3 regions of the Peribacillus sp. BM1 genome follow, and region 3 is predicted to be linked to each of the others. Evidence: a T-box and tRNA genes for the amino acid it is inferred to sense, from the RefSeq annotation. Region 3 holds a T-box; the other regions hold tRNA genes.
What was found. The T-box of region 3 lies ahead of serS (serine--tRNA ligase). A T-box ahead of a tRNA ligase gene usually reads a tRNA of that ligase, here a tRNA-Ser.

Region 1 (10,473 bases), on a different replicon from region 3:
AAATAGAAGTTGTGAAAAAAGGACGTAAAGTTGAAAAGGTTAAATTTCTAATAAAGTCCGCAAAACAACCTAAGATAGAAGAACTAGATATTTTTGAAAGCAATCTTGAAGAATTTAAGTTATCAAATAGTTTTTCAAAAAGCGTCAGAAAGCTAGGAAAAACATTAGGAATCCAGTTGTCCGATGAAGTGATTGAATCATGGGGGAAATATGGACAAGAAACTGTTATTGACCTATTAGAGAAAATACAAGATAGAAAAGATATCGAAAATCCTATAGGGTACATAACGAAAGTGTTACGTTCTTCAGGACCTAATGAAGGTATTGCATCATCTGAAAACATTCTTATGCATTTAATTTCAGATTTTAGAAAATCAAAAGATCCTTTACCGTATTGGTTTGTGGAAGAGAAATCAATCAGTGAAATACAGAGGTTTCTGGATGTGGAGCAAGCCAATGCTGTGCAGATTTTTGAAACGGTCAAACAAGACTTATACGAAACGCTTAATATTATGGAGCCTGAAAATACTACTTTAGAAAAAAAGGATATTGAAAAGGCGAAGATACAGATTGAAGATTGGTTAAAAGGAGTGTAGTTGCAAGCTAATTTTTAGTTTTTTGAATTTAAGAGGAAATAAAAGGAGTTGGGTATTTAAATGATACCAACCCCCCTTTTTGCCCTTATTTAAATTATATAAAATGCATTTTATTCTGTTTAAGGTATGAAAGTAATCCTATATATATTCTATCGAGTTTATCTTAAGAATATATCAATCTTAAAAACAGCTAGTTAAGGAATTATAAATACAACTTCAACACCTTAATGTCCCTGTATGAATGTTTGAAAAATACGTATACAGCCTGATATATAAAGGTTTTTATCCCCCACTTAACAAGAAGGAGTTGTTCAACTATTATCGAATAAGGAAAGTAGGCAACAACTTTTAAAGAAGGAAGGTGCGAAGATTGGCCATTACCATTACAATGGGAATCCAAAAAGGCGGATGCGGCAAATCCACTACAACGGGCATATTATCCTATTTGCTAAAAGAAGATGGCTACCGTGTACTGGCCGTGGATATGGATTCTCAAGGAAACTTGACTGAATTTTTATCTGAACAACCATCTAATGAGTTTATGGGAAAATCTATATTAGAAGCGATGCAACAAAACGACGTAGAAAAGTATATTGTTTCTATCACCGATCATTTAGATCTGCTTCCTGCCAACAACTTTTTAGCTACATTTCCTCGCTGGATTTATACCGGGAAAACTTATCAAGGCGACACTCTCCCATTTAAGGGGAACCCTAGCTTAATCCTCGATCAAATTCTTGATCAAGTTAGGGATCAATATGATTTTATCGTAATTGATACCCCACCATCACTTAGTGAACAAACCACAAATGCCTTATGCGCAAGCGAACACGTAGTTGTCATGTTTGAATGTTCAAGCTGGTGTTACTCGGCGATTCCTAATTTTATGGACTCTGTTGAAGGCGCTAGAAATTTCGGTCATAGAGATACACAAGTCGTTGGGATTTTACGCACCATGAACGATGTACGTAGAAGCGATTCAAAAGCGTTTAAAGAAATGATTGAGGAGGACTATCCTAACGAAGTCTTTCAAACAACCATTACGAGAAAAGCACCAGTGGGCAGATTAGCTCTCTATGGATTTAATAAGAACCCAGAATTAAAAAAGGCATTAGACCAATACAACCGTTTCTACAAGGAGTTGATTGAGCGTGTCCAAAGTAAATGACATAAAAAAAATGAAACGTATGCAACAAATAATCACTCCAACCCAAGCATTAGCCGAAATAGTAGGCGAAGAAGATACCAACGTTTATTTGAATAAAGAAATCAACGAAACAAGAAAGGATGAAATAAAAGTGGAAAGAAAACGCGTATCCTTTGATCTACGTACAGATCTGCATAAAGAATTAAAAATGCAAGCCCTTGTCCATGAAAAAAACATCTATATTTTGATTGAAGAGGCTTTGGAGAAGTATTTAAAGGAGATTAAGTAGAAGACATTTTGCAAATTTACTTACCATGTGGCCAGACTGAAATCTATTCAAGTAGCAAACTCTACTGCGCTGCATGGAAAGAAGAAAAGAAGGAATCAACCATTTTTCCAACGAATAAACGTTTATTTCTTCTCTTCTTCTCTTCTTCTTTTCTTCTTTAGTTGAATAGGAAGTTTTTTGAATGTATGATTTTAGGTATTTTCGTACATTCAAATTATTGGTAGCACTGGGTACTTTTGATTTCCCTCTATTATCATACATTCAACGTATGATAATAGAGGGAAATCATGAAAGAAAAGAACGTGCAGCCGTTACGAACGGCCAAAGAAATTGAAGATACGAAATGGGCGTTGCGGCTCTATAGTTCCGATCAAGCTGCGGGAAGTAATTAGAGATTATACGGCTCATATGAGCGATACAGAATACCCGTTTCCGAGCCGGAAGGGAAACAGTCCCAACTACCCCTGGTTTAGAGATGTGAGGTTGGCTGAGGTGAACTGTGTTACCAAGAGTCCCTATATAGAGTAAAAAAATACGACACCAACATGAAGAATGGAGGAACAGGCGGTTTGGCTACCATTCCACACCTGTCAAAATTCAGAAGGTTCGGGTAGCCCTAATACATAGATTGAGAAGAAGTTTAAGATAAAACTGGAGAATTATTGTGAAAAATGAATTAAAAATAATAAATCAGCAAGGTCTTCAAGGTCCTTTAAGGGGTGTTTATAACATCTTAAATCTTTATACTTACATTTGTACTCAAAAAAAGATAAAACGCCATAGAAAGCCTAATAAACAGCATGAACGACGTTTTTTTAAAAATACATTACAAAAACCATAAACAAAATTCCTATTTTTTTCGAATCCCCCCCTTTTGGAACCCTTCGAATCTATCTTCGGAACTAAAAAACACTACAAATAAATCAGCAAACAGCATCCTCTAATTCTCACATCATTCGTATTTTTTACTCGTTCTACATCTTTTATTTCTAAACCACTATATCCATATTTTTTAATCTTTTCCCCAAACTAATCTCTCCATTTATACATAAACCTACTTGCTACTTCTTCCACCCTCGGCCGGCAACAACTTTAGAGTACCAGAAGACCTCGGCTATGTTTACGTAGTATAGGCGAGGTCTTCTGGTGTTTACGAAAAAGGAGGAGCCCGGCCGAGCCCGTAAACAGACAGGGATTTACTGCAAAGTAAAACCGCAAATGAAACAGACATTGAGCTCTCTTTGAGATCTATCTTTGTTGCGGTGTGTTTTACGGTTTTTAAAGAAGATAATTTTATCTAAATTAGTTTGTTTTAAGATATTATTTCTTGTTTCAATGGCTGATTCTTTCATGGATTTCTTCTAAAGGAATAGCAAAGTAAGCCTTATCCATTAGGTTTTTAAAAGTTCCTGTGAAGAAGGCAGCTAAGGTCGTTCTGATTTTCCCTTTTTTAGAGGCTCTGATTGCTTGTTTAAAGGCAGCTATGGCCGTATATGTAATGATTTCAGGTTCTACTATGTTTTTTATCCCCTTTGTATCAAGAAAAACGCTTTTCCAAAGGTCTTCGATCGTAGCTGCATGATTAAAGAAAGGCTTAACAGCCTGGACAAATTCTTTTGAAACATAAGAAGCCGTAAAAGTAGAATCTAAATGCGTTTCCTTACGTTTTTTTATCTTTTTAGTATTGCTAGTTTCTAAAAGATTACTAGTTTCTCTTTCAAAATTATACCCTTCACCCTTACTGTCGCAAGGTTTCTCGTGATCCCCACAATACGTCAATTTTTCCTTTTTTAATACATCAATTGTATTAAAAATATAGACATTATGCCCTTTTCCACCTTTGGATTTAGCCGTATTTTCAACCGATAGAATACCTAAATCTTTCGCTTTTCTTAGCATTCTTTCAAAAGTGGAACGACTTACGCCAAACCCTTTCAGTTTTTCATTGATGGCTTTTAGTAAAGTTCCGATCTTGGCATTAGCCACACCTGCATATTTTGCTGAGAACCTAACCAAGCGTTTGAACGCGACTAGTTCTCCCTTAGTGAAATCTTTTTTATGCTCGGCTAGGAACATTTCAATGGTGTTATTAAATTTTTTTATGTTTTTAAACTTGCTAAATTCTTTAAAATTTTCGATTCTGCCTGCTACTAACATGACTTTTCTTCCTTCCCAGAAGACAAAGAAAAAGGCCTACTTTACCCTTTTACCAATCACAACTGGATTAGAAAAACGGTAAAATACACCTTTGGTAGCCTACTTTTTTAAAATTATTAAAAGTTAACGGTTGAAATTCTCTCTATAAACCCGTTATAATAGGCATATCAAATTGTTATTTTACCTGTTCCCGTCCTTGAGAAGTTGTGAAACAGGGTTAAAGTCATTTCCGTTAAAGGTTACCAGCCTTTAGCATATGGAAATGGCTTTTTTATTTGTCCATATTAAGTTTTTTATTTAATAGAATTATAAACCTACAAAACTAGCAAAGTCCAGATATTTAAGAGCTTTTCTATATAGAGACTAAAGCTAAAGGATATTAACCGCCTAAAAAGCTGCCACCCATTCTGTTGTGTATTAACTTTTAAAGATCCATCGCCAGCCTACCACTGCAAGCTTGCTTTTATCCCTGTTCATCCCTGCCCATTTGGAAGGTTCCGAACTCATTCGCAACCCTTTCGGAACTTACACAAGAAAAAAATTTTTTTAAAATAAATGATGCTGAGAAACGCATTATAAGCAATTTATTTTTTGTTTTATGTATCATTTGTTCACTAGAGTTACCTAAAGTGCCATGAGACGAATGAATTGGTTCGATACGGTCTTGTTTTGCTCGCAGACTGAATGAACAAACAAAAAAAACTAACCTTAGTTGGTTAGTCTTTACGCGCCTTAGAGGATTCGAACCTCTGACCGACGGCTTAGAAGGCCGTTGCTCTATCCTGCTGAGCTAAAGGCGCATCCTATGTGTGGCGGAGAAGGAGGGATTTGAACCCTCGCGCCGGTTACCCGACCTACACCCTTAGCAGGGGCGCCTCTTCAGCCTCTTGAGTACTTCCCCATATAAAAAAAATGGCTCCGCAGGTAGGACTCGAACCTACGACCGTTCGGTTAACAGCCGAATGCTCTACCACTGAGCTACTGCGGAACAAAAAATATAGGATTATGGTGGGCCTAAATGGACTCGAACCATCGACCTCACGCTTATCAGGCGTGCGCTCTAACCAGCTGAGCTATAGGCCCATTCTTTGGAGCGGGTGAAGAGAATCGAACTCTCATCATCAGCTTGGAAGGCTGAGGTTTTACCACTAAACTACACCCGCAAAATATGTCTCGCTTCGATACCGGTGGCCGGGGTCGAACCGGCACTCCTTACGGAACACGATTTTGAGTCGTGCGCGTCTGCCAATTCCGCCACACCGGCATGATTAAGGCAGCACCCGGATTTGAACCGGGGGTGAAGGTTTTGCAGACCTCTGCCTTACCACTTGGCTATGCTGCCATGACTGGGCTAGAAGGGTTCGAACCTTCGCATGACGGAATCAAAATCCGTTGCCTTACCGCTTGGCTATAGCCCAATAATATAAAATAAATGGGTTCACAACCTTCTTCGGAAGTTCCGAAGACCTCTATTCTATCTTTAAACTACACAATGGTGGAGGGGGGCAGATTCGAACTGCCGAACCCGAAGGAGCGGATTTACAGTCCGCCGCGTTTAGCCACTTCGCTACCCCTCCGTATTAAGCTAATGATGGCTCAGGACGGAATCGAACCGCCGACACAAGGATTTTCAGTCCTTTGCTCTACCGACTGAGCTACTGAGCCACACAATGTATATCAACAGTAGGTGACCCTACTAGAATAAAAATGGCGGTCCGGACGGGACTCGAACCCGCGACCTCCTGCGTGACAGGCAGGCATTCTAACCAACTGAACTACCGGACCAGATTGCGGGGACAGGATTTGAACCTGCGACCTTCGGGTTATGAGCCCGACGAGCTACCGAACTGCTCCACCCCGCGACGATATGAATTGTGTGATCTTTTTTTAAAAAATGGAGGAGGTAGAGGGATTCGAACCCCCGCGGGATTTGACTCCCCTGTCGGTTTTCAAGACCGATCCCTTCAGCCGGGCTTGGGTATACCTCCGAATAAATAGTGGTGGATCTTGTAGGACTCGAACCTACGACCAGACGGTTATGAGCCGTCTGCTCTAACCAGCTGAGCTAAAGATCCTTCATGATTTGGTAGCGGCAGAGGGGATCGAACCCCCGACCTCACGGGTATGAACCGTACGCTCTAGCCAGCTGAGCTACGCCGCCAAATAAATAAGCGTATACAATAATCATAATAATGGTGGAGCCTAGCGGGATCGAACCGCTGACCTCCTGCGTGCAAGGCAGGCGCTCTCCCAGCTGAGCTAAGGCCCCATAATTAAAATTGAAATGGTCGGGAAGACAGGATTCGAACCTGCGACCCCTTGGTCCCAAACCAAGTGCTCTACCAAGCTGAGCTACTTCCCGTATAGAAACAATGCGCCCGGCGGGAGTCGAACCTACAACCTTCTGATTCGTAGTCAGATGCTCTATCCAATTGAGCTACGGGCGCGTATAAATATTATGGTGCCGAGGACCGGAATCGAACCGGTACGGTAGTCACCTACCGCAGGATTTTAAGTCCTGTGCGTCTGCCAGTTCCGCCACCCCGGCACTTACGAAAAGTAGAGCGGAAGACGGGATTCGAACCCGCGACCCCAACCTTGGCAAGGTTGTATTCTACCACTGAACTACTTCCGCGTAATAATTAATGCGGGTGAAGGGACTTGAACCCCCACGCCTCGCGGCGCCAGATCCTAAGTCTGGTGCGTCTGCCAATTCCGCCACACCCGCGATAAATGGTGAGCCATGCAGGATTCGAACCTGCGACCCTCTGATTAAAAGTCAGATGCTCTACCAACTGAGCTAATGGCTCGAAAACAAAAAAAAACCTGGTGCCGGCAAGAGGACTTGAACCCCCAACCTACTGATTACAAGTCAGTTGCTCTACCAGTTGAGCTACACCGGCACTATAGGTAATGGTGGAGGATGACGGGATCGAACCGCCGACCCTCTGCTTGTAAGGCAGATGCTCTCCCAGCTGAGCTAATCCTCCAATATGGTGACCCCTACGGGATTCGAACCCGTGTTACCGCCGTGAAAGGGCGGTGTCTTAACCGCTTGACCAAGGGGCCGCATATAGTTATAGAAAGAATAATAGCCCCTAATTTAATTAGGGGCTTAGCCTGGCAACGTCCTACTCTCACAGGGGGAGACCCCCAACTACCATCGGCGCTGAAGAGCTTAACTTCCGTGTTCGGAATGGGAACGGGTGTGACCTCTTCGCCATCATTACCAGACTAAATTCAGTTAGAAGGTTTATTCCTTCAAAACTAGATAACAAACTTTAGAATCATCATTAAAATATATATTGGTTAAGTCCTCGATCGATTAGTATCAGTCAGCTCCACATGTCGCCACGCTTCCACCTCTGACCTATCAACCTGATCATCTTTCAGGGATCTTACTAGCTTACGCTATGGGAAATCTCATCTTGAGGGGGGCTTCATGCTTAGATGCTTTCAGCATTTATCCCGTCCGCACGTAGCTACCCAGCGATGCTCTTGGCAGAACAACTGGTACACCAGCGGTGCGTCCATCCCGGTCCTCTCGTACTAAGGACAGCTCCTCTCAAATTTCCTGCGCCCACGACGGATAGGGACCGAACTGTCTCACGACGTTCTGAACCCAGCTCGCGTACCGCTTTAATGGGCGAACAGCCCAACCCTTGGGACCGACTACAGCCCCAGGATGCGATGAGCCGACATCGAGGTGCCAAACCTCCCCGTCGATGTGGACTCTTGGGGGAGATAAGCCTGTTATCCCCGGGGTAGCTTTTATCCGTTGAGCGATGGCCCTTCCATGCGGAACCACCGGATCACTAAGCCCGACTTTCGTCCCTGCTCGACTTGTAGGTCTCGCAGTCAAGCTCCCTTGTGCCTTTACACTCTACGAATGATTTCCAACCATTCTGAGGGAACCTTTGGGCGCCTCCGTTACATTTTAGGAGGCGACCGCCCCAGTCAAACTGCCCGCCTGACACTGTCTCCCGCCCCGATAAGGGGCGCGGGTTAGAATTTCAATACAGCCAGGGTAGTATCCCACCGACGCCTCGACCGAAGCTAGCGCTCCGGCTTCACAGGCTCCTACCTATCCTGTACAAGCTGTACCAAAATTCAATATCAGGCTGCAGTAAAGCTCCACGGGGTCTTTCCGTCCTGTCGCGGGTAACCTGCATCTTCACAGGTACTATAATTTCACCGAGTCTCTCGTTGAGACAGTGCCCAGATCGTTACGCCTTTCGTGCGGGTCGGAACTTACCCGACAAGGAATTTCGCTACCTTAGGACCGTTATAGTTACGGCCGCCGTTTACTGGGGCTTCAATTCAAAGCTTCGCCTTGCGGCTAACCTCTCCTCTTAACCTTCCAGCACCGGGCAGGCGTCAGCCCCTATACTTCGCCTTGCGGCTTCGCAGAGACCTGTGTTTTTGCTAAACAGTCGCCTGGGCCTATTCACTGCGGCTTTTCCGGGCTATTCACCCTAAAAAGCACCCCTTCTCCCGAAGTTACGGGGTCATTTTGCCGAGTTCCTTAACGAGAGTTCTCTCGCACACCTTAGGATTCTCTCCTCGCCTACCTGTGTCGGTTTGCGGTACGGGCACCCTACATCTCACTAGAGGCTTTTCTTGGCAGCGTGGAATCAGGAACTTCGGTACTATATTTCCCTCGCCATCACAGCTCCGCCTTAATGGAAACGGGATTTTCCTCGTTTCCGGCCTAACTGCTTGGACGCGCATATCCAACAGCGCGCTTACCCTATCCTTCTGCGTCCCCCCATCGCTCAAACGATGTATAGGTGGTACAGGAATATCAACCTGTTGTCCATCGCCTACGCTTTTCAGCCTCGGCTTAGGTCCCGACTAACCCTGAGCGGACGAGCCTTCCTCAGGAAACCTTAGGCATTCGGTGGAAGGGATTCTCACCCTTCTTTCGCTACTCATACCGGCATTCTCACTTCTAAGCGCTCCACCAGTCCTTCCGGTCTAGCTTCAACGCCCTTAGAACGCTCTCCTACCACGGATACCATACGGTATCCATCCACAGCTTCGGTGTTACGTTTAGCCCCGGTACATTTTCGGCGCAGAGTCACTCGACCAGTGAGCTATTACGCACTCTTTAAATGATGGCTGCTTCTGAGCCAACATCCTGGTTGTCTAAGCAACTCCACATCCTTTTCCACTTAACGTAAACTTGGGGACCTTAGCTGGTGGTCTGGGCTGTTTCCCTCTTGACTACGGATCTTATCACTCGCAGTCTGACTCCCGAGAATAAGTATTTGGCATTCGGAGTTTGACTGAATTCGGTAACCCGTTGGGGGCCCCTAGTCCAATCAGTGCTCTACCTCCAATACTCTCATCTCGAGGCTAGCCCTAAAGCTATTTCGGAGAGAACCAGCTATCTCCAGGTTCGATTGGAATTTCTCCGCTACCCACACCTCATCCCCGCACTTTTCAACGTACGTGGGTTCGGGCCTCCATTCAGTGTTACCTGAACTTCACCCTGGACATGGGTAGATCACCTGGTTTCGGGTCTACGACCTCATACTCATGCGCCCTATTCAGACTCGCTTTCGCTGCGGCTCCGTCTTATCAACTTAACCTTGCATGAAATCGTAACTCGCCGGTTCATTCTACAAAAGGCACGCTATCACCCATTAACGGGCTCTAACTACTTGTAGGCACACGGTTTCAGGATCTATTTCACTCCCCTTCCGGGGTGCTTTTCACCTTTCCCTCACGGTACTGGTTCACTATCGGTCACTAGGTAGTATTTAGCCTTGGGAGATGGTCCTCCCTGCTTCCGACGGGATTTCTCGTGTCCCGCCGTACTCAGGATCCACTCAGGAGGGAACGAAGTTTCAGCTACAGGGTTTTTACCTTCTTTGACGGATCTTTCCAGATCACTTCACTTACCCCGTTCCTTTGTAACTCCATGTTGAGTGTCCTACAACCCCAAGAGGCAAGCCTCTTGGTTTGGGCTATCTTCCGTTTCGCTCGCCGCTACTCAGGAAATCGCGTTTGCTTTCTCTTCCTCCGGGTACTTAGATGTTTCAGTTCCCCGGGTCTGCCTTCAGTACCCTATGTATTCAGGTAAAGATACTGTTCCATTACGAACAGTGGGTTTCCCCATTCGGAAATCTCCGGATCAAAGCTTACTTACAGCTCCCCGAAGCATATCGGTGTTAGTCCCGTCCTTCATCGGCTCCTAGTGCCAAGGCATCCACCGTGCGCCCTTTCTAACTTAACCGAAGTTAATAAAAAAAAGAACTTACTATTTCAATGATGTCTTG
Region 2 (10,473 bases), 960 kb from region 3:
TGAAGTTCAGGTAACACTGAATGGAGGCCCGAACCCACGTACGTTGAAAAGTGCGGGGATGAGGTGTGGGTAGCGGAGAAATTCCAATCGAACCTGGAGATAGCTGGTTCTCTCCGAAATAGCTTTAGGGCTAGCCTCGAGATGAGAGTATTGGAGGTAGAGCACTGATTGGACTAGGGGCCCCCAACGGGTTACCGAATTCAGTCAAACTCCGAATGCCAAATACTTATTCTCGGGAGTCAGACTGCGAGTGATAAGATCCGTAGTCAAGAGGGAAACAGCCCAGACCACCAGCTAAGGTCCCCAAGTTTACGTTAAGTGGAAAAGGATGTGGAGTTGCTTAGACAACCAGGATGTTGGCTCAGAAGCAGCCATCATTTAAAGAGTGCGTAATAGCTCACTGGTCGAGTGACTCTGCGCCGAAAATGTACCGGGGCTAAACGTAACACCGAAGCTGTGGATGGATACCGTATGGTATCCGTGGTAGGAGAGCGTTCTAAGGGCGTTGAAGCTAGACCGGAAGGACTGGTGGAGCGCTTAGAAGTGAGAATGCCGGTATGAGTAGCGAAAGAAGGGTGAGAATCCCTTCCACCGAATGCCTAAGGTTTCCTGAGGAAGGCTCGTCCGCTCAGGGTTAGTCGGGACCTAAGCCGAGGCTGAAAAGCGTAGGCGATGGACAACAGGTTGATATTCCTGTACCACCTATACATCGTTTGAGCGATGGGGGGACGCAGAAGGATAGGGTAAGCGCGCTGTTGGATATGCGCGTCCAAGCAGTTAGGCCGGAAACGAGGAAAATCCCGTTTCCATTAAGGCGGAGCTGTGATGGCGAGGGAAATATAGTACCGAAGTTCCTGATTCCACGCTGCCAAGAAAAGCCTCTAGTGAGATGTAGGGTGCCCGTACCGCAAACCGACACAGGTAGGCGAGGAGAGAATCCTAAGGTGTGCGAGAGAACTCTCGTTAAGGAACTCGGCAAAATGACCCCGTAACTTCGGGAGAAGGGGTGCTTTTTAGGGTGAATAGCCCGGAAAAGCCGCAGTGAATAGGCCCAGGCGACTGTTTAGCAAAAACACAGGTCTCTGCGAAGCCGCAAGGCGAAGTATAGGGGCTGACGCCTGCCCGGTGCTGGAAGGTTAAGAGGAGAGGTTAGCCGCAAGGCGAAGCTTTGAATTGAAGCCCCAGTAAACGGCGGCCGTAACTATAACGGTCCTAAGGTAGCGAAATTCCTTGTCGGGTAAGTTCCGACCCGCACGAAAGGCGTAACGATCTGGGCACTGTCTCAACGAGAGACTCGGTGAAATTATAGTACCTGTGAAGATGCAGGTTACCCGCGACAGGACGGAAAGACCCCGTGGAGCTTTACTGCAGCCTGATATTGAATTTTGGTACAGCTTGTACAGGATAGGTAGGAGCCTGTGAAGCCGGAGCGCTAGCTTCGGTCGAGGCGTCGGTGGGATACTACCCTGGCTGTATTGAAATTCTAACCCGCGCCCCTTATCGGGGCGGGAGACAGTGTCAGGCGGGCAGTTTGACTGGGGCGGTCGCCTCCTAAAATGTAACGGAGGCGCCCAAAGGTTCCCTCAGAATGGTTGGAAATCATTCGTAGAGTGTAAAGGCACAAGGGAGCTTGACTGCGAGACCTACAAGTCGAGCAGGGACGAAAGTCGGGCTTAGTGATCCGGTGGTTCCGCATGGAAGGGCCATCGCTCAACGGATAAAAGCTACCCCGGGGATAACAGGCTTATCTCCCCCAAGAGTCCACATCGACGGGGAGGTTTGGCACCTCGATGTCGGCTCATCGCATCCTGGGGCTGTAGTCGGTCCCAAGGGTTGGGCTGTTCGCCCATTAAAGCGGTACGCGAGCTGGGTTCAGAACGTCGTGAGACAGTTCGGTCCCTATCCGTCGTGGGCGCAGGAAATTTGAGAGGAGCTGTCCTTAGTACGAGAGGACCGGGATGGACGCACCGCTGGTGTACCAGTTGTTCTGCCAAGAGCATCGCTGGGTAGCTACGTGCGGACGGGATAAATGCTGAAAGCATCTAAGCATGAAGCCCCCCTCAAGATGAGATTTCCCATAGCGTAAGCTAGTAAGATCCCTGAAAGATGATCAGGTTGATAGGTCAGAGGTGGAAGCGTGGCGACATGTGGAGCTGACTGATACTAATCGATCGAGGACTTAACCTTATTGTTCTTGAAAAAAGCAAAAAACCTTCTTATTATCTAGTTTTGAAAGAATGAAAAAATATTATTGACTTTATTTAAAAGTATGATATAATAATAAATGTCTTTCAGAAAAAAATGTCTGGTAATGATGGCAAAGAGGTCACACCCGTTCCCATTCCGAACACGGAAGTTAAGTTCTTTTGCGCCGATGGTAGTTGGGGGTTTCCCCCTGTGAGAGTAGGACGTTGCCAGGCAGTTTTTTAAAACCACATTGTATTATTCCGCAGTAGCTCAGTGGTAGAGCATTCGGCTGTTAACCGAACGGTCGTAGGTTCGAGTCCTACCTGCGGAGCCATATGGAGAGCTGTCCGAGTGGCCGAAGGAGCACGATTGGAAATCGTGTAGACGGGTAACCCTGTCTCAAGGGTTCAAATCCCTTGCTCTCCGCCATTCTAAATAACGTGGCCCCTTGGTCAAGCGGTTAAGACACCGCCCTTTCACGGCGGTAACACGGGTTCGAATCCCGTAGGGGTCACCATATACATAACGGAGGATTAGCTCAGCTGGGAGAGCATCTGCCTTACAAGCAGAGGGTCGGCGGTTCGATCCCGTCATCCTCCACCATTATTTAATCAAATTTCATCATTTCTATTATCGCGGGGTGGAGCAGTTCGGTAGCTCGTCGGGCTCATAACCCGAAGGTCGCAGGTTCAAATCCTGTCCCCGCAATCTGGTCCGGTAGTTCAGTTGGTTAGAATGCCTGCCTGTCACGCAGGAGGTCGCGGGTTCGAGTCCCGTCCGGACCGCCATTTTATTTACTAGTTAAACAAGCTTGTTGTTCATATAAATTAACTGGCTCAGTAGCTCAGTCGGTAGAGCAAAGGACTGAAAATCCTTGTGTCGGCGGTTCGATTCCGTCCTGAGCCATCAGTAACTTAATATGGAGGGGTAGCGAAGTGGCTAAACGCGGCGGACTGTAAATCCGCTCCTTCGGGTTCGGCAGTTCGAATCTGCCCCCCTCCACCATTAATTATAGGGGTATAGTTTAAAGGTAGAACAAAGGTCTCCAAAACCTTCGGTGTGGGTTCAATTCCTACTACCCCTGCCAACTTACAAATTCATCTTACATCATGGCGGTTGTGGCGAAGTGGTTAACGCACCTGATTGTGGTTCAGGCATTCGTGGGTTCGATTCCCATCAGTCGCCCCATTTTTAAACATAATGAATTAATTTTTGAATATATATGTAACAATGGGCTATAGCCAAGCGGTAAGGCAACGGATTTTGATTCCGTCATGCGAAGGTTCGAATCCTTCTAGCCCAGCCATATGCGGAAGTAGTTCAGTGGTAGAATACAACCTTGCCAAGGTTGGGGTCGCGGGTTCGAATCCCGTCTTCCGCTCCAAAAGATGGCGGCATAGCCAAGCGGTAAGGCAGAGGTCTGCAAAACCTTTATCACCGGTTCAATTCCGGTTGCCGCCTCCATAAAGTTTTTGCCGGTGTGGCGGAATAGGCAGACGCGCACGACTCAAAATCGTGTTCCGTAAGGAGTGCCGGTTCGACCCCGGCCACCGGTATCAAATGGTCGAGTGAAAGAAAATGCAATCGAAAAAGAGTTCTCACACTTTGTGGGAGCTCTTTTTCGATTCTTCATAAATAGCAAAAATAGTGTCTTAATACAGGAAGCCTTTGATAATGTAGGATTTTTTCTTATTACGCAAACGGACCAGATTGTGGAACAATACGCTCAAAGAAATTTTAATATCTAAATTAAAGTTTAGCATAGTTTGTGTGTGGGAACTTATACTATAGGGAGGTTAGTTTAATAAGAAAAGAAATTTTAAATATAAAAACACAGGGTTAAACTACCCCGTGTTACATTACTTCTGTTTATCTAACGCTAATTTCAACCCTTTTTGATAATATTGCGTCATCGTTTCTTCAGGAACCATGCTTCCACCAGTCCCCCAAATAATATGTGTACCCTTACTCATCTTTTCTGTTAAACTATGCTTCTGTAAATAATCGATGCCCTCTTTACATAATTTACTTGGTCCTATCATGCCTGCTAGTGCAGAAGGTTCTAAGTGGATCCCCTCTGTATCGACTAGTTCTTTTAGCAACTTATACAACTGTTCATCACTAACCGTATAATTACCACTTAAAAAAGGCTCCATAGTTTTACCGACAAACCCAGATGGCTTTCCTACAGCAAGTCCATCCGCGTCTGTTACATTATCGATACCAACATCTTGTACAGAAACTTTATCATGAAGTCCAGTCATTAAACCGAGTAACATACATGGTGAGTGGGTAGGTTCTGCAAAGAAACAGTGAACATGGTCTTGATACAATAATTTCAATCCAAAAGCTACGCCACCAGGGCCGCCACCTACTCCACATGGAAGGTAAACAAACAAAGGATGATTTTCATCAATTGTTATCTCTAGCTCTTCTAATTGTTTCTTCAATCGAGATGCAGCCACTGCATATCCTAAAAATAGGTCGTGAGAATTTTCATCATCCACAAAATAACATGTTGGATCACTATCTGCTTGGATTCGACCTTCTTCTACAGCTTTACTATAATCAGCTTCATATTCAATAACTTTGACATTTTTGCTTCTAAGCAAGTCTTTTTTCCACTGTTTTGCATCAGCTGACATATGAACAGAAACATTAAAACCTAACTTTGCACTGATGATGCCAATACTAAGTCCTAAATTTCCAGTCGAGCCTACTGCGATTGAATATTGTGAGAAGAAAGTTCGAAACCTATCACTATCTAAAATTGAATAATCATTTTGAATCGTTAACAATTGATGTTGAAAAGCTAGTTCTTCTGCATGTTTGAGAATTTCATAAATCCCGCCTCTTGCTTTAATAGATCCTGATATAGGAAGGTGACTATCACATTTTAGTAATAATTCGCCTAATATAGGTTGTTGATACTCCTGTTCTAAGGATTGTTTCATCGAAGGAATTCTTACTAAAGGAGATTCTATGATACCATTCGATGCTTTTGTTTCAGGGAAAACCTTGGCGATATATGGGGCAAAACGTTTCAACCTTTCCTCTGCATCTCTTACATCTTCTAGAGTAAGGGGGGATTTTTTAATTCCCGTTTGAAATTTTTCGACATTTGGATTTATCCAAAATACTTCATCCATCGAAATGAGCTTATTTAGTAAAGGATATTGGTCTTTCCATGTTTGTAATTCCTGGCTTTCAATCTCTTTCATTTATTTGGTCCTCCTAATTATCTTGTAGTAAGGTGTTTTATAAATTATAATTAAATAAACTTAAATACAGTTTAACACACACTTAACTATATGTTAATTAATATTAACTTTATTTAAATTAAATTTAACATCTTATAAAGGAGTATCGATTATGGAAAATATAGATATTGGTAAGAAAGTTGAAAAATATAGAAAAGCTAAAGGATTGAGCAGTAGAGAGTTAGCAAAATTAGCTGATATTACACCTTCAATGCTAAGCCAAATTGAACGTGGATTGGCAAATCCTTCTATTCAAACCTTAAAGGTCTTAGCTAAAACCCTAAATGTTCCAACTTTTAGTTTTTTACTTGAAGAGACAATTACGGAGGATTTAATCGTTAGGTCCAGTAAACGTAAGAAAATGATCATTGATAATTTGTCTTATGAGTTATTGTCGCCGAATTTTACGGGGAATTTAACAACAGCGATTATGAACGTTCCTTCGAATACTTCTTCATCCGAAAATCTTCTAGAACATAAAGGAGAAGAAGTAGCATTTATTTTGGAAGGAAAAATTAAGGTGTATTTGGGTGAAGAAGAATATCTATTAGAAGCTGGTGATAGCGTGAAAATACCAGCAAATTTGAAACATAAATGGGAAAATAATTTTAGTGAAAAGGCAATTGTATTATTTTCAGTTACCCCACCTGCGTTTTAACAACCAACCGAAAGAATTCCCCTTCCTCAAGCCTGTGAAGGGGATGAATTTAGGTTGGCGTTAGCCAAAGGCTTTTATTTTCAGAACTAATGTTCAATGTAATTAGATGTTTCAAGTCCCTCGCGATTAAAGAGTGTATGATAAATTTAACCATTATTTATCAAAAATCCACACTGGTTGTTTATTGTGCGGTATACCCACCATCAAGTACAACAGCCTGCCCGGTAATGCCGCGTGCTTTCTCGCTTGCGAGGAAGATAGCGTAATCGGCAATTTCACTGACATCGAGTAAACGGTTTTGAGGCACCAGTGGATAAATGACTTCTTCCAAAACGCTTTCTAACGGTACTTGCCTTGTTTTTGCCAGGTCTTGCAGCTGTCCACGGACAAGTGGTGTATCTACGTAACCGGGGCAAAGGGCATTTACAGTGATACCTGAAGAAGCGCTTTCTAGAGCGGCGACTTTGGTTAACCCAATGACTCCGTGTTTAGCGCTGTTATAGGCGGCTTTGTTGGCAAAACCAATTAGGCCGTTAATGGAAGCAATATTGATAATTCTGCCAAATCCTTGTGCCTTCATAATTGGCAATACATGTTTGATGGCGATAAATGGGGCCGTTAACATGATTTTGATCATGAGTTCGAATGTTTCAGTTGGGAATTCCTCGATGGGAGAAACATGTTGGAGCCCAGCATTATTGATAAAAATATCGACACGACCGTATTTATTTTTTGTTTGTTCGATTAATTGGATAATGTCTTCTTCTTTAGCCACATCTGCTTTAAGGCCAATCACTTCTAAACCATTACCCTTAAGTTTTTGAGCAGATTCTTCGACCGTTTGTTGATTAAGATCGGACAATACAACTTTTGCACCGTTTTCTGCAAAAGACTTACCAATTTCGAAACCGATTCCTCTTGCTGATCCAGTGATGATGGCGACTTTTTGATTAACCATTTTACATTCCTCCAATAAAAATGTAATGGTTACTTGCAGAAATAGGTCATTGGCATGTGTACTTAGGAAATTTTAAAATAAGGGAAGTTAGTCTGTTTAATAAAAGGGAAGGGGAAGGTCTTTCAAAATTAGAATGTTAGGGTTGGGTTTTGATGAAAAGTCTATCACAATTATCGGAATTTTTAAAGAAAATTATTGAAGTTTTTTCAATTCTCATTTTTGGCATGATTTTTGCATGTATTACTTATAGCTACATATTGTACTAGAAAGAAGAAGTTGAAATGATAAAACAGATTGTACTCATAGGTTCTGGTGTGAAGGGGAGCAGAATTGCACAATCTTTTGTGGTCAGTGGGTATTCTGTCGTCATAAATGATATTAAAGTAGAATGCTTGTCTAAAGCAAAAGGAATAATTTCTGATAATCTTGCATTACTAGTCGAAGAAGGTGTGTTGACTAAACAGGAGAAGCAACACGCCCAATTTACTATTACGTATACTTGTGATTTTTGGGGGGCAAGGGACTTTATTGATTGCTGAGAGACTCTGAATCTAGTGGTATTTCCTTCCTTTTCCTATGTTATAATGAGTGAAACAAAGAGAAAATAAGGAGAATGGGTATGACCATTAATGATCAATCTATTCAATTTGAAATCTTAAAAGCGATCGTGGACAAATTACCGTTTGGCGTTTTTGTTACAAAAAATGAAAGTGATATCTTCATGTGTAATTCACTGATAGTAGAGTTTTTTTCCGAAAATCAACTAGATGTCAAACTTTCGATCATTACCGAAAAAAAGCTTAAGCCTAGAGTAAATACACCCATTCAGTTAAATGGGAACCAAGGTATTGTCCGAAAAGAAGTGATTATGATCTTAAAAGAAGAATATCAGCTTTATCTTCTTTTATTTTCAAATAATAAAAATGATTTTCTTAATATAGATAATCATGAAGAGCTACTATTTAAAGATATGATCGAATTTGCTTATGACGGTTTGGTCATGGTTTGTCCAAAAGGGTACGTTCAAATGCTGAGCCAGGCTTATGCGGATTTTCTTGGTGTGGATCAGGAAAGCTCGATTGGTAAGCATGTGACAGAGGTAATTGAAAACACTCGTATGCATATTGTCGCAAAAACGGGGAAACAAGAGCTAGCGGAGCTTCAAAAAATAAATGAAGGATATATGATCGTGACTCGATCGCCGATTCTGAAAAACGGGAAAGTGATGGGAGCTGTCGGTAAGGTATTATTCAAAAATGTTGGGCAGGTTACTGCTATATCTAAACGGATTAAATTGCTTGAGGTTGAGCTGAAAAAGTACAAAGGCGATTTCCGTGAAAGAAACAAGGCTTCTTATACGTTCGATCATTTAATCGGGGAAAGCGAGGCTTTTAATGAGGTAATTAACCAAGCGAGAAAGGCAGCTAAAAGTGATTCAAATGTATTATTATTGGGTGAAAGCGGAACAGGTAAGGAGTTGTTTGCCCATTCCATTCATAATGCTAGTCGTCGTGCTATGGGGGTATTTGTTAAGGTAAACTGTGCTGCGATTCCAGCAGAGCTATTAGAATCAGAGCTTTTTGGCTATGAAGAAGGTTCTTTTACAGGTGCAAAGAAAGGTGGAAAAGCAGGGAAGTTTGAAGCGGCAGACGGCGGTACTATTTTTCTTGATGAAATAGGTGAACTGCCGATGCATATGCAGGTGAAATTACTACGTGTTTTACAAGAAAAAGAGATTGAACGTGTAGGTTCCGCTGGTAGTATCCCGATTGACGTGCGCGTGATTGCTGCAACGAATCGTAATTTAGAAGAAATGGTAGCGAAGGGTGAATTTCGACTTGATTTGTATTATCGCTTAAAAGTTATGGAAATTACGATTCCATCGTTGAAAGAACGGCAACCGGATATAGAAATTTTAGTCAATCATTTTATCGATAAATACCAACAGATTATGAAAAAACAGGTAAAAGGAATTTGCGAGCATGCTTTGCGTTTACTTACTTTGCATTCGTGGCCTGGTAATATTCGAGAGTTAGAGAATATTATTGAACGCGCCTTGAATTTCGTAGATGAAGGAACAGTCATCGGGAAAGAACATCTACCTGAAGAAATAGCTGGTCATAGAGAAATAAATTCAATTCGTTCATTAGTTGAAGTGATGGAAGATACGGAGCGTAATACGATTTTAGCTTGTTTAGGGATGACTCAAGGAAATAAATCTGAAACAGCGAAACAATTAGGTGTTAGCCGGACAACACTGTATGAAAAAATGAAGAAATATGGTTTGTTATCTTAGGGAAAGCTGTCTTGAAAAAGGTATGCTCTAAATACTCTACAAACAGTGTGCTAAATAAACTTGTAAATACTGTATTTAGGAATTGTGAACCTTTACCTTTGAGACAGTTTTTTTACTTGCGAAATAAGATGTGTTAGAAAATCCGTACATGAAAAAAGGAGAAATCTATCATGTGTAAGATAAACCGAACATGGTTTGGACCATCTATTACTTGTTGTTAATAAAAACGAACAGTGATTGGATAGTTTTAGAATTTTTTCGGACAAATTCTAATTGATTTTACGATGATTGATCTTTTATTAAAATTTTTTAAACAAAGAACGTGTATTGAATTATCGCTTTAAGAAAATGAATCGTTAAGTTTGGCATGAAACTTGCATAGATATAAGATGAATGGTTTCTCTGTGAGATAGATAGTTTGCAAGCATGTACATGGTAGTTAGGATTTTATTTATGTAAGCGTTATCAAAGGTGAGGGAGTTAGTCATCATCCTATTTGATCTGACTTGGGGAAGGCAGGTTTTAATGGGAATAAGCTAATTTAGAGAATCATAGTTATCTTGATAGGCTGAAGATTTTGAAGATAGGAAAGTATAGGTTTCTTTATAGGTTCTGATGTCTAGCTCCAGCTCCTAACCCCTCGAGGTCATAAGCCAATCAAGCTAAGGGTGAGAAAACCATTCTTCCTATATCTTGCCTGTCTTATGCTATGCCTGAGGTTGACCAAGGCGCTTGCGCTTTTCATATGGGGATGGGTTTTAATTTGAATCAAAGGGGGAATTTACTTGGCTATTCAGATTATTGCTATTGTGTTGGCTTTAGGTTTGTTGATCTTTTTGGCGTATCGGGGTTATCCAGTTATTATTATTGCGCCACTTGTTACATTACTTGCTGTTGTTTTATCTGGAGGACTTTTGTTGCCAAGCTATACGGAAACGTATATGACAAATGCTGCTAACTATGTGAAATCATTCTTCCCAATCTTTTTATTAGGGGCCATTTTTGGGAAAGTGATGGAGATGAGCGGTGCAGCGGCATCGATTGCGCAAACGATCGTAAAAAAATTAGGATCGCAGCGGGCGATTTTATCTGTTGTGTTAGCCTGTTCCGCGTT
Region 3 (10,473 bases):
CCCCACTATCTCAAAACGAGTAAAGCGCTAATCATTTAGACACACTACTCATATTCACTTCGTACTTGTAAGGACAATTACACATTGAACAAACATCTACAAAAAAAGGAGACTACCTAAGATGAATCAAGAAAAATCACAACAAGCTTTACTTATTATAGATATGATTAATGATTTCAAATTCCAGAATGGTGATATGCTTCTTCAACATACTATACCAATCATTCAACCAATTATCACTTTAAAAAGCATCTGTAAAGCAAAGGGATATCCTATTATTTATATTAACGATCATTATAATTTATGGCAGGCTAATTACGACAAAATTATCGCATTATGTAAAAACGAGAAGAACACACAAATTATTGAACAAATTGTACCAGAAGAAGATGATTACTTTTTAATTAAGCCAAAACATTCGGCATTTTACGGAACTGCTCTTCACATATTATTGCACCATTTAGGTGTCAACCGTCTCACTATTACAGGGATTGCGGGTAATATTTGTGTATTATTCACTGCAAATGATGCTTATATGAGGGAATACCCGCTATGGGTTCCAGAGAATTGCCTTGCATCTGCCAGTAATGATGATAATCATTACGCCCTTACCATGATGAAAAATGTACTAAAGGCACAAGTAGAACCAGTATAATTTTTCCTGATTTCAGGCATCGCCCAAAAGGTATAGCTAAGTATAATTCCTCCAATATATACAATTCTCTATTAACGAGAATTCTATCACCCCAGTTCAGCAGTCTGTGATACAATAATTGGTGGCTATTAATAGCCATAGACAGAAACGCCCGATTATTCCATTGGGATATCGCTTTAAAGGAGGAAGTAATTCATGGTAAACACACCATTTATCACCGTTGAGGGACCAATTGGTGTGGGGAAAACATCACTTGCTAAAGCAATCTCTGAACACTTCCAATTTGCCTTATTAAAAGAAATTGTCGATGAAAATCCTTTTTTAGGTAAATTTTATGAAAATATAGATGAGTGGAGCTTTCAAACAGAAATGTTTTTCCTCTGCAACCGCTACAAACAACTCGAAGATATTGAGATGAACTTTCTTGCTAACAACCAAGCTGTTGTAGCAGACTATCATATATTTAAAAACTTGATATTTGCAGAACGCACGTTGAAAAATCGTCAATATGATAAATACTTAAATATTTTTAAGATCCTTACCAAAGACATGCCCAATCCAAATATGGTCGTATACTTAGATGCAGGTCTAGAAACATTATTAAAACGAATAGGAAAGCGCGGCCGGGATTTTGAAAAGAATATCAGTCCCATTTACCTTGAACAATTAACCATTGATTATCATAATTTCATGGCTACATTCGAAGAACAGCATCCAAATATTCCAGTTCTTCGCTTCAATGGGGATGAAATTGATTTTATCGAAAACAAAGAAGACCGGTCTATGATCTTGACCCGCATTGAGAACGCGCTTCAAAAAGGAGTATATACGAATGAATCTACGAAAAAAATATGATATCCCGTCAAGTTCAGTCATTACGATTGCAGGAACGGTAGGTATCGGAAAATCCACCATGACAAATGCCTTAGCTAATGCCTTAAACTTTCGCACTTCCTTTGAAAAAGTTGATACAAACCCATACTTAGATAAGTTTTACGAAGACTTCGACCGATGGAGCTTCCATTTACAAATTTATTTTCTTGCTGAGCGTTTCAAGGAACAAAAACGTATATTTGAATATGGCGGAGGATTTATTCAAGATCGATCTATTTATGAGGATACGGGAATTTTTGCAAAAATGCATTACGAAAAGGGAACAATGAACCCTACCGATTATGAGACCTACACAAGTCTTTTTGACGCGATGGTCATGACCCCATACTTCCCACACCCAGACTTGCTTATATATTTAGAAGGCTCATTAGATGACATCTTGGCTCGAATTAAAGTCCGTGGGCGTCCTATGGAACAACAAACCCCTATCGAGTATTGGACAGAAATGCACCGACGCTATGAAAATTGGATTAATCAGTTCAACGCTTGCCCAGTCTTACGATTGAACATTAATGAATATGACCTGATCCAAAGTGAAGAATCGATTGAACCAATTGTCGAACGAATTTCAACCTTCATAAATCAAACAAAAAAATTAAGAAGAGTATAAAAAAGTCACCTCAAACTGGGTGATTTTTTTTTTACATAAACAATTAATCTAAAGAACGAAAGCACAAGCGCCTATTACGGAACTTCGACTTAGATTTACCACGTCCTGTACAAATCAGTCAAACATAAACCTATCAACTTCAACGAGTAGAGAGCTTCTCACCAATAGATTGAGCAGCTTATGATTAAAGGAGGTAGCTGCTTGCACTGGATTCAAACAGACAAATTAAGTTTTCCACTTAAATAATTTCCTAAGCAATAAAAAAAAACTCGTTACATATGCAACGAGTTTTACGATTTCCAATTTATGCGTTGTGGTTAATTAAAAAAATAATGGAGGAGGTAGAGGGATTCGAACCCCCGCGGGATTTGACTCCCCTGTCGGTTTTCAAGACCGATCCCTTCAGCCAAACTTGGGTATACCTCCATATTAACATGTATTATATTACAATAGGTTTATGGTAAAGTCAACGAATCGTTTTTTGTTTTTCATAATATATGTAATGGAGGTTGTCTCATAGGGTTTAACCCTTTATGAGACAACCTCCGCTTTCATTACGGCCTTATTACTTCTGCTCCACGCATGTATGAACGTAATACTTCGGGGACAATTACACTTCCATCGGCTTGTTGATAATTTTCAAGAATAGCCGCTACCGTTCTTCCGATAGCAAGGCCAGATCCATTTAATGTATGAACATGTTCTGGCTTACCTTTTGGATCCCGACGGAAGCGGATATTTGCCCGTCTTGCTTGGAATGCTTCAAAGTTACTGCAAGAAGAAATTTCGCGATATGTTCCATAGCTTGGAATCCAAACTTCAATATCGTACTTCTTAGCTGCTGTAAATCCAAGATCCGCCGTACACATACTTAGTACTCGATATGGTAGCTCAAGCAACTGTAACACTTTTTCAGCATGACCTGTAAGCTTATCGAGTTCTGCATATGAATCCTCAGGTTTCACAAACCTTACAAGCTCTACTTTATTAAACTGATGCTGACGAATTAATCCACGTGTATCGCGACCAGCAGACCCAGCTTCTGAACGGAAGCAAGCGCTGTATGCCGCATAGCCGAATGGCAGTGCTTCTCCATTTAATATTTCATCACGGTGATAATTCGTAACCGGTACCTCAGATGTAGGAATTAAGAAATAATCTTCGCTTTCTATCCGGAATGCGTCTTCTTCAAATTTCGGCAACTGCCCAGTACCTACCATACTTGTGCGATTCACCATGTAAGGAGGCATCATCTCTTCATACCCGTGCTCTTCCACATGTAAATCAAGCATAAAACTGATCAATGCACGTTCAAGACGGGCACCTAAGCCTTTATAGAATACAAAACGGCTTCCCGTTACCTTCGCTGCTCGTTCAAAATCCAAAATTCCCAATTCACCAGCAATATCCCAATGTGGCTTAGGTTCAAAAGAAAATTGAGGAAGCCCTCCCCATTTTCTCACTTCAACATTATCATCCTCTGTTTCCCCTACAGGAACACTTTCATGAGGTATATTCGGAATTGACAAAAGCATTCTTTGTAAATCAGCTTCCACTTCGCGTAGCTCATCATCAAACCCTTTAATTCGATCGCCCACTTCTCTCATTTCAGTAATTAAATGATCCGCGTCTTTTTTCTCACGCTTTAACATAGCAACTTCTTGAGATACTTCGTTTCGACGGCTTTTTAACTTTTCTCCCTCAGCAATTAGTGCTCGGCGTTTACCATCCAACTCCTCAAATTTTCCAAGATCAGTTAAGTCTTCACCTCGGAATTGCAATGCTCGTTTTACTTCTTCTAAATGATTCCGTAGATATTTTAAATCTAACATCTCACATTCCTCCTTAATTTTGATTACAATTAGTTTCAGGAACGCAAAAAACTCCCGTCCCTATAAAAGGGACGAGAGTTAACCCGCGTTGCCACCCTAGTTGAAGGCACAATTGTACCTTCCACTCGAAAGATAACGGCATAAGCCGAAAGTAATTACTATCCATATCAATGGGGTTCCATACTTTACTCCAGGATGGATTCATAAGCTTCTCACACCGATTCACACCTGCCACCGGCTCTCTTTAGAAAGCAAGACTTACTACTGGTTCCTGTCATCGTTTTAATGAATGAAATTGTTTTCCATAATGTACTATAATTCTTACCATGTTGCAACCTTTTTATCCGTTATCATGAGGTGGAAATCAGAACCAACCTTTAACTGTATCGGAAACACTACTCCAAATATCAGCGAAGAATCCACCGACAGCTCGAGCAGACAATACGAACCAATTTGCCTTTTCTACTGTTTCTGCTGCTACAACATCTACTTTAACTGTCTTTGCACCCGCTTCGTCGATAAATCCGTAATCCGTTCCATCCTTCGGCTTAACTGTTAAGTAACCAATTATATCGCCTTTTTTAACAGGAGCTTCAAGCTTACCGTCTTTATTCAGCCTCTTTTCGTCAATAACCAGTTCAGGTTTATAATTCTCCTTATCAGCATGATTAATGACTGCATTAATGGCTTCTTTTGATTGGATCTTCACTGAATTTGCTTTCCCGTCTGCTACAGGAATCGTCTTATGATCTTTCACTTGATAATTTGCTGGAACAAGTTCTTCCTTGCCAAAATTACCAAAGGCGTAATTCATAAGTTTAATACTATCCTCAAAACGTTGGTTTTTGGAAGTTGACTTCATTACTACTGTGAGATAACGTTGACCATCTCTAATTGCAGTAGCTGTATGGCCAAATCCTGCAAAATCTGTAGATCCTGTCTTTAACCCATCGACACCCTCATACTCAAAAATCAATCCAGGCAACATCCAGTTAAAGTTTGGATATTCTCTCCCATCCCTGAACTTCAACTTTGGAATTTTTGAATATTCTAATGCCTCCGGATAATCGGTAATTAAACGATAAGCAAGTGTTGCTGTATCTCTCGCCGTCATAACATTTTCTTCATTTTCATTACCAGCTGGTATATTCCCCATTAAGCTCGAATTATTTAAACCGCTAGAGTTCACAAATTTATACTCTTTTAACCCTAACTCTCCGGCCTTTTTATTCATTAATCCAACAAAGTTCTTTTCGCTTCCGCCTATAAGCTCTGCTAATGCTACAGTAGCAGCATTTCCAGAAAAGACGGCCATGGCTTCGTACAATTCTTTCACGGTGTAATCTTCACCTTGAGTTAATCCAATATTGGATAAACCAGGTGCCCTTGATAGCTTATGAACATATTCGTTAATGTTAACTTTCTGGTCCCATGTAATTTTCTTATTTTTTATTGCTTCCAAAACAATATACTCTGTCATCATTTTAGACATTGATGCAATGCCAAGTACTTTATCTGCATTTTTCTCATATAGGATACGACCTGTTTCTCCATCAAGAATGATTGCAGCTTCTGCCTTTAAACCCAGATCGACTGTATTGGCCTTTGCTTCATTTGGTAGAAAGGCAAGTTGTGATAATGCTAGAGTAAGGACCGTGATAAAAACTAGTGAAATCTTGCTAAATCTTTTCAATTTTCAATACCTCCAACTAACTTGATCTATATATTTCGAAGAATCTCTCCTCGTTATTTGATGTGCACCTTGTCTAGTTTATCATAAAAAAATCAAAAAAAGTAGACAGAGTACTTTCCTACTCTGCCCACCTATTTTAACTTGTTAATATGAATATAAAGTTCTAATTATAAGGAATAATTCGGTGCTTCTTTTGTAATTTGTACGTCATGTGGATGACTTTCGCGCAATCCTGCACCTGTCATCTTAATAAATTGAGTCTTTTCTCGTAAATCCTGCAAATGCCCAGCTCCACAATAGCCCATTCCTGCACGAATCCCACCGATCAGCTGATAAATTGTGTCAGATAATGGTCCTTTATAGGCTAGACGACCTTCAATGCCTTCAGGTACAAATTTCTTATTATTTTCCTGGAAGTAACGGTCTTTTGAACCATTTTCCATGGCCGCTACAGATCCCATTCCACGATATACCTTAAAGCGACGTCCTTGGAATATTTCCGTTTCTCCAGGGCTCTCTGATACGCCTGCAAGCATACTACCTAACATTACGGCATGCCCACCAGCTGCCAAAGCCTTGACGATATCGCCAGAGTATTTAATGCCACCGTCAGCAATAATCGTTTTCCCATGTTTTCTTGCCTCTGTTGCGCAATCATAAACAGCTGTAATTTGTGGAACTCCAACACCCGCAACGACACGCGTCGTACAGATAGATCCAGGCCCAATTCCAACCTTGACCACATCAGCTCCAGCCTCAATGAGTGCTCTCGTAGCTTCAGCTGTTGCTACGTTACCAGCGATAATCGTTAGTTCAGGATATGCCTTACGTATTTCTTTGACTGTTTCGATTACACCTTTTGAATGTCCGTGCGCAGTATCGATTACAATTGCATCAACATGGGCTTTGACGAGCATTTCAACACGTTTTAACGTATCTCCTGTTACTCCAACTGCTGCACCAGCAAGTAGTCGGCCACGTTTATCTTTTGCTGAGTTTGGAAATTCAATGACTTTCTCTATATCTTTAATTGTGATAAGGCCCTTTAATACGCCCTTTTCATCAACAAGCGGAAGTTTTTCAATTTTATGTTTTTGAAGAATATTTTCAGCTTGTTTTAAATCTGTTCCAACTGGTGCTGTGACCAAATTTTCAACAGTCATAACATCAGAAATATTAATAGAGAAATCTTGGATGAAGCGTAAATCTCTATTTGTAAGTATTCCAACGAGTTTTTGTTCTTCAAGATTATTTACAATTGGAACACCAGATATACGATATTTTCCCATTAGATGCTCAGCGTCAAAAACCTGATGCTCTGGAGTTAGGAAAAATGGATCAGTAATAACTCCGCTTTCTGATCGTTTGACCTTGTCTACCATTTCCGCTTGCTCTTCAATCGTCATATTTTTATGAATAATACCTAATCCACCCTGACGAGCCATAGAAATTGCCATCTCAGCTTCAGTAACTGTATCCATACCAGCACTTAAAATTGGCAAATTCAATTTTAAATTTTCTGCTAAAGTAATTTGTAAATTAACATCTTTCGGTAGAACCTCAGATTTTGCTGGAATTAATAATACATCATCAAAGGTCAATCCTTCTTTTGCGAACTTATTTTCCCACATTATTTTCCCTCCAGGTTAAAAAAATATTATTAGTAGGTTATCAATTGGACAAAATACTGTCAAGGAGAACATTAAATTTCTGATTATTCTATTTATTAGAAGGAGAATATCTTATGATAAACTATCCTACTTTTTGGGACTCACTTAGCAACTTCTACTCTGCATCTCGGACACAAATTTATTTAAATAAATGCTATCGTTCCATAAATGACCCAACAGCCGATAAGAATAGTTACGAAAACTGCTACCCCTTCATCTATTATCTTGAACATGGCCAGACCTATTATTCTCAAGCAAAAATTGCACCTCTCTCTATTCAGCCTGTCCTTATTTTTTATGGATTTACTCAACTTCTCAAGGCCTGTGTTCTCACTAGCGATCCCAACTATCCGGAAAACACTGGAGTCCTTGCACATGGAGTAACCACAAGAAAGCGTAAGAAACAACAATATGAATTTTTGCAAGATGAAATCAAAATCCAAAAAAATGGGTTGTATATGCACGCACTAAATAAAGTATTCGGCATAAAACAAATTGAAAATGAACGTTATACTATGGAATCCTTGTTGAAGGAAATCCCAGAACTTTATGAGAGCTATCAATATTTATTCGGTAAAAAAAGTTATCAAACTCTACAGCATCAGAATAATCACTATCACTTATCACCTTCAATACTTGATACTTATCAAATGACAACAAATCGTTTTAAAGAATACTTAGAATCAAAAACAAAGCTAAATATATCTATTAGAGAATCTGATCACTTAGAAATGAAAATAGATCAAAAGCTTTTATTCAATAAGCATGCCCCTATCCGATATCATTTATTTGATAAAAATTTTATGCTTTCTCTCACTAAAAGTTCTGAGTGCTCCACCTTACCTGAAATTATGCTCCACTATCTTTTGCTGTACAACTTGAGCATGATATGTCGTTATGAAACCGAGTGGTGGTCAGAGTTATTGAAGACAATGCCTAACGAGGACTATCCACTCATCCTTCAATTTTTATCAATAACGCAAGAAAAAATTCCATTTTTAATTTACCAGTGGTTAACAAATGAAAGATTTCCCACTCAGTAATTTTTTAAAGATACAACATGGTGTTAAAATAAAACAGGGAAACTAACTCTAATAAGGGGCAGAATAGCATTTTAATTGGGAAGGCTGTTAAGTGAAGGAAGCCTTGTCCCCTTTTTCTTCATCTAAAAATGTAAGCCCTTGATTTCGGGGAATATTGACTGAGCTCTTTATGTTATTCTGTCTCTTAGTCCTAAGCGATATCTAGTTGCACACTAACAGGTCCTTCGAGTAAAGTTGTCCATTGGACTCATTCAAATGGCTAATACACTATTTCAAAGGGGGAAGGTGCTCGTGCTTGACTGCCGACATGCATTAATACCCTAAGGATCAATTACTTGATGCACCCACATCCTATGAGCTTTGCTACCGTCATCACATTAAGTGAAAGTCCGAGCTTAGCAGGTGTAAAGTTGTCAACAAAACTTCTTTTAAAAACTTATACGTTTAAAAAAAGGCTCTTTTCGTAAAGATTGTTGTTTGCGAGACTCCTGCTTAGTGAAGCGTGTTGAGGTAGGCTCCTTTAGACCGCCCGCACAAAGTGAGTACCTGCAACGGAAATCAACCAAGATATTCGTGTAAATATCATTTAAAAGCAACAACGTATGCGAAAACAGCCAATTCGAAAAATCAGCTATATTTATAGCTGGTCTTTCGAATTGGCTAGTACTACCTTATATCCGGCGTTATTAGTGAAATGCGATGAATGACCGATTACTGTATCTACTTTCATCACTGTCTCATTTTCCCCCGTTGCATTAAATAAAAGAGTCCAGCAGATATGCTGGACTCTCAATTTGCTTGGCAACGTCCTACTCTCACAGGGGGAGACCCCCAACTACCATCGGCGCTAAAGAGCTTAACTTCCGTGTTCGGAATGGGAACGGGTGTGACCTCTTTGCTATCGCCACCAAACAATAAAGGAATATCATTCCTTCAAAACTAGATAATAAGAAGGTTTTTTGCTTTTTCAAGAACAATAAGGTTAAGTCCTCGATCGATTAGTATCAGTCAGCTCCACATGTCGCCACGCTTCCACCTCTGACCTATCAACCTGATCATCTTTCAGGGATCTTACTAGCTTACGCTATGGGAAATCTCATCTTGAGGGGGGCTTCATGCTTAGATGCTTTCAGCATTTATCCCGTCCGCACGTAGCTACCCAGCGATGCTCTTGGCAGAACAACTGGTACACCAGCGGTGCGTCCATCCCGGTCCTCTCGTACTAAGGACAGCTCCTCTCAAATTTCCTGCGCCCACGACGGATAGGGACCGAACTGTCTCACGACGTTCTGAACCCAGCTCGCGTACCGCTTTAATGGGCGAACAGCCCAACCCTTGGGACCGACTACAGCCCCAGGATGCGATGAGCCGACATCGAGGTGCCAAACCTCCCCGTCGATGTGGACTCTTGGGGGAGATAAGCCTGTTATCCCCGGGGTAGCTTTTATCCGTTGAGCGATGGCCCTTCCATGCGGAACCACCGGATCACTAAGCCCGACTTTCGTCCCTGCTCGACTTGTAGGTCTCGCAGTCAAGCTCCCTTGTGCCTTTACACTCTACGAATGATTTCCAACCATTCTGAGGGAACCTTTGGGCGCCTCCGTTACATTTTAGGAGGCGACCGCCCCAGTCAAACTGCCCGCCTGACACTGTCTCCCGCCCCGATAAGGGGCGCGGGTTAGAATTTCAATACAGCCAGGGTAGTATCCCACCGACGCCTCGACCGAAGCTAGCGCTCCGGCTTCACAGGCTCCTACCTATCCTGTACAAGCTGTACCAAAATTCAATATCAGGCTGCAGTAAAGCTCCACGGGGTCTTTCCGTCCTGTCGCGGGTAACCTGCATCTTCACAGGTACTATAATTTCACCGAGTCTCTCGTTGAGACAGTGCCCAGATCGTTACGCCTTTCGTGCGGGTCGGAACTTACCCGACAAGGAATTTCGCTACCTTAGGACCGTTATAGTTACGGCCGCCGTTTACTGGGGCTTCAATTCAAAGCTTCGCCTTGCGGCTAACCTCTCCTCTTAACCTTCCAGCACCGGGCAGGCGTCAGCCCCTATACTTCGCCTTGCGGC

Region 1: it has a tRNA-Ser gene. The T-box ahead of serS (serine--tRNA ligase) is inferred to sense a tRNA for this amino acid. The anticodon was not compared.
Region 2: it has a tRNA-Ser gene. The T-box ahead of serS (serine--tRNA ligase) is inferred to sense a tRNA for this amino acid. The anticodon was not compared.

What each region holds. Positions count from the first base shown of each region.
Region 1 covers NZ_JBWXPJ010000005.1:889-11,361, reverse strand. The annotation lists gene AC1MGI_RS22450 (replication initiation protein) at 1-596, shown strand, start outside; gene AC1MGI_RS22445 (ParA family protein) at 967-1,764, shown strand; gene AC1MGI_RS22440 (hypothetical protein) at 1,748-2,032, shown strand; gene AC1MGI_RS22435 (hypothetical protein) at 2,697-2,873, shown strand; gene AC1MGI_RS22430 (hypothetical protein) at 3,365-4,189, opposite strand; tRNA gene AC1MGI_RS22425 (tRNA-Arg) at 4,916-4,989, opposite strand; tRNA gene AC1MGI_RS22420 (tRNA-Ser) at 5,000-5,090, opposite strand; tRNA gene AC1MGI_RS22415 (tRNA-Asn) at 5,103-5,177, opposite strand; tRNA gene AC1MGI_RS22410 (tRNA-Ile) at 5,196-5,272, opposite strand; tRNA gene AC1MGI_RS22405 (tRNA-Gly) at 5,279-5,352, opposite strand; tRNA gene AC1MGI_RS22400 (tRNA-Leu) at 5,372-5,453, opposite strand; tRNA gene AC1MGI_RS22395 (tRNA-Cys) at 5,461-5,531, opposite strand; tRNA gene AC1MGI_RS22390 (tRNA-Gln) at 5,536-5,607, opposite strand; tRNA gene AC1MGI_RS22385 (tRNA-Tyr) at 5,683-5,766, opposite strand; tRNA gene AC1MGI_RS22380 (tRNA-Phe) at 5,782-5,854, opposite strand; tRNA gene AC1MGI_RS22375 (tRNA-Asp) at 5,898-5,974, opposite strand; tRNA gene AC1MGI_RS22370 (tRNA-Met) at 5,978-6,051, opposite strand; tRNA gene AC1MGI_RS22365 (tRNA-Ser) at 6,085-6,177, opposite strand; tRNA gene AC1MGI_RS22360 (tRNA-Ile) at 6,188-6,264, opposite strand; tRNA gene AC1MGI_RS22355 (tRNA-Met) at 6,274-6,350, opposite strand; tRNA gene AC1MGI_RS22350 (tRNA-Ala) at 6,383-6,458, opposite strand; tRNA gene AC1MGI_RS22345 (tRNA-Pro) at 6,475-6,551, opposite strand; tRNA gene AC1MGI_RS22340 (tRNA-Arg) at 6,563-6,636, opposite strand; tRNA gene AC1MGI_RS22335 (tRNA-Leu) at 6,649-6,737, opposite strand; tRNA gene AC1MGI_RS22330 (tRNA-Gly) at 6,753-6,824, opposite strand; tRNA gene AC1MGI_RS22325 (tRNA-Leu) at 6,836-6,917, opposite strand; tRNA gene AC1MGI_RS22320 (tRNA-Lys) at 6,924-6,999, opposite strand; tRNA gene AC1MGI_RS22315 (tRNA-Thr) at 7,017-7,092, opposite strand; tRNA gene AC1MGI_RS22310 (tRNA-Val) at 7,104-7,179, opposite strand; tRNA gene AC1MGI_RS22305 (tRNA-Glu) at 7,184-7,258, opposite strand; rRNA gene rrf (5S ribosomal RNA) at 7,308-7,423, opposite strand; rRNA gene AC1MGI_RS22295 (23S ribosomal RNA) at 7,495-10,430, opposite strand.
Region 2 covers NZ_CM155259.1:2,001,166-2,011,638, forward strand. The annotation lists rRNA gene AC1MGI_RS09645 (23S ribosomal RNA) at 1-2,187, shown strand, start outside; rRNA gene rrf (5S ribosomal RNA) at 2,305-2,420, shown strand; tRNA gene AC1MGI_RS09655 (tRNA-Asn) at 2,447-2,521, shown strand; tRNA gene AC1MGI_RS09660 (tRNA-Ser) at 2,525-2,616, shown strand; tRNA gene AC1MGI_RS09665 (tRNA-Glu) at 2,630-2,704, shown strand; tRNA gene AC1MGI_RS09670 (tRNA-Val) at 2,715-2,790, shown strand; tRNA gene AC1MGI_RS09675 (tRNA-Met) at 2,822-2,895, shown strand; tRNA gene AC1MGI_RS09680 (tRNA-Asp) at 2,899-2,975, shown strand; tRNA gene AC1MGI_RS09685 (tRNA-Phe) at 3,021-3,093, shown strand; tRNA gene AC1MGI_RS09690 (tRNA-Tyr) at 3,109-3,192, shown strand; tRNA gene AC1MGI_RS09695 (tRNA-Trp) at 3,201-3,274, shown strand; tRNA gene AC1MGI_RS09700 (tRNA-His) at 3,300-3,375, shown strand; tRNA gene AC1MGI_RS09705 (tRNA-Gln) at 3,419-3,493, shown strand; tRNA gene AC1MGI_RS09710 (tRNA-Gly) at 3,497-3,571, shown strand; tRNA gene AC1MGI_RS09715 (tRNA-Cys) at 3,578-3,651, shown strand; tRNA gene AC1MGI_RS09720 (tRNA-Leu) at 3,662-3,743, shown strand; gene AC1MGI_RS09725 (D-serine ammonia-lyase) at 4,047-5,408, opposite strand; gene AC1MGI_RS09730 (helix-turn-helix domain-containing protein) at 5,560-6,105, shown strand; gene AC1MGI_RS09735 (3-hydroxybutyrate dehydrogenase) at 6,287-7,063, opposite strand; gene AC1MGI_RS09740 (3-hydroxyacyl-CoA dehydrogenase NAD-binding domain-containing protein) at 7,345-7,602, shown strand; gene AC1MGI_RS09745 (sigma-54 interaction domain-containing protein) at 7,683-9,359, shown strand; gene AC1MGI_RS09750 (GntP family permease) at 10,145-10,473, shown strand, end outside.
Region 3 covers NZ_CM155259.1:1,040,157-1,050,629, reverse strand. The annotation lists gene AC1MGI_RS05040 (cysteine hydrolase family protein) at 122-655, shown strand; gene AC1MGI_RS05035 (deoxynucleoside kinase) at 851-1,510, shown strand; gene AC1MGI_RS05030 (deoxynucleoside kinase) at 1,488-2,159, shown strand; tRNA gene AC1MGI_RS05025 (tRNA-Ser) at 2,493-2,585, opposite strand; gene serS (serine--tRNA ligase) at 2,714-3,991, opposite strand; T-box leader at 4,056-4,278, opposite strand; gene AC1MGI_RS05015 (D-alanyl-D-alanine carboxypeptidase family protein) at 4,356-5,684, opposite strand; gene guaB (IMP dehydrogenase) at 5,852-7,315, opposite strand; gene AC1MGI_RS05005 (YaaC family protein) at 7,429-8,397, shown strand; rRNA gene rrf (5S ribosomal RNA) at 9,194-9,309, opposite strand; rRNA gene AC1MGI_RS04995 (23S ribosomal RNA) at 9,376-10,473, opposite strand, start outside.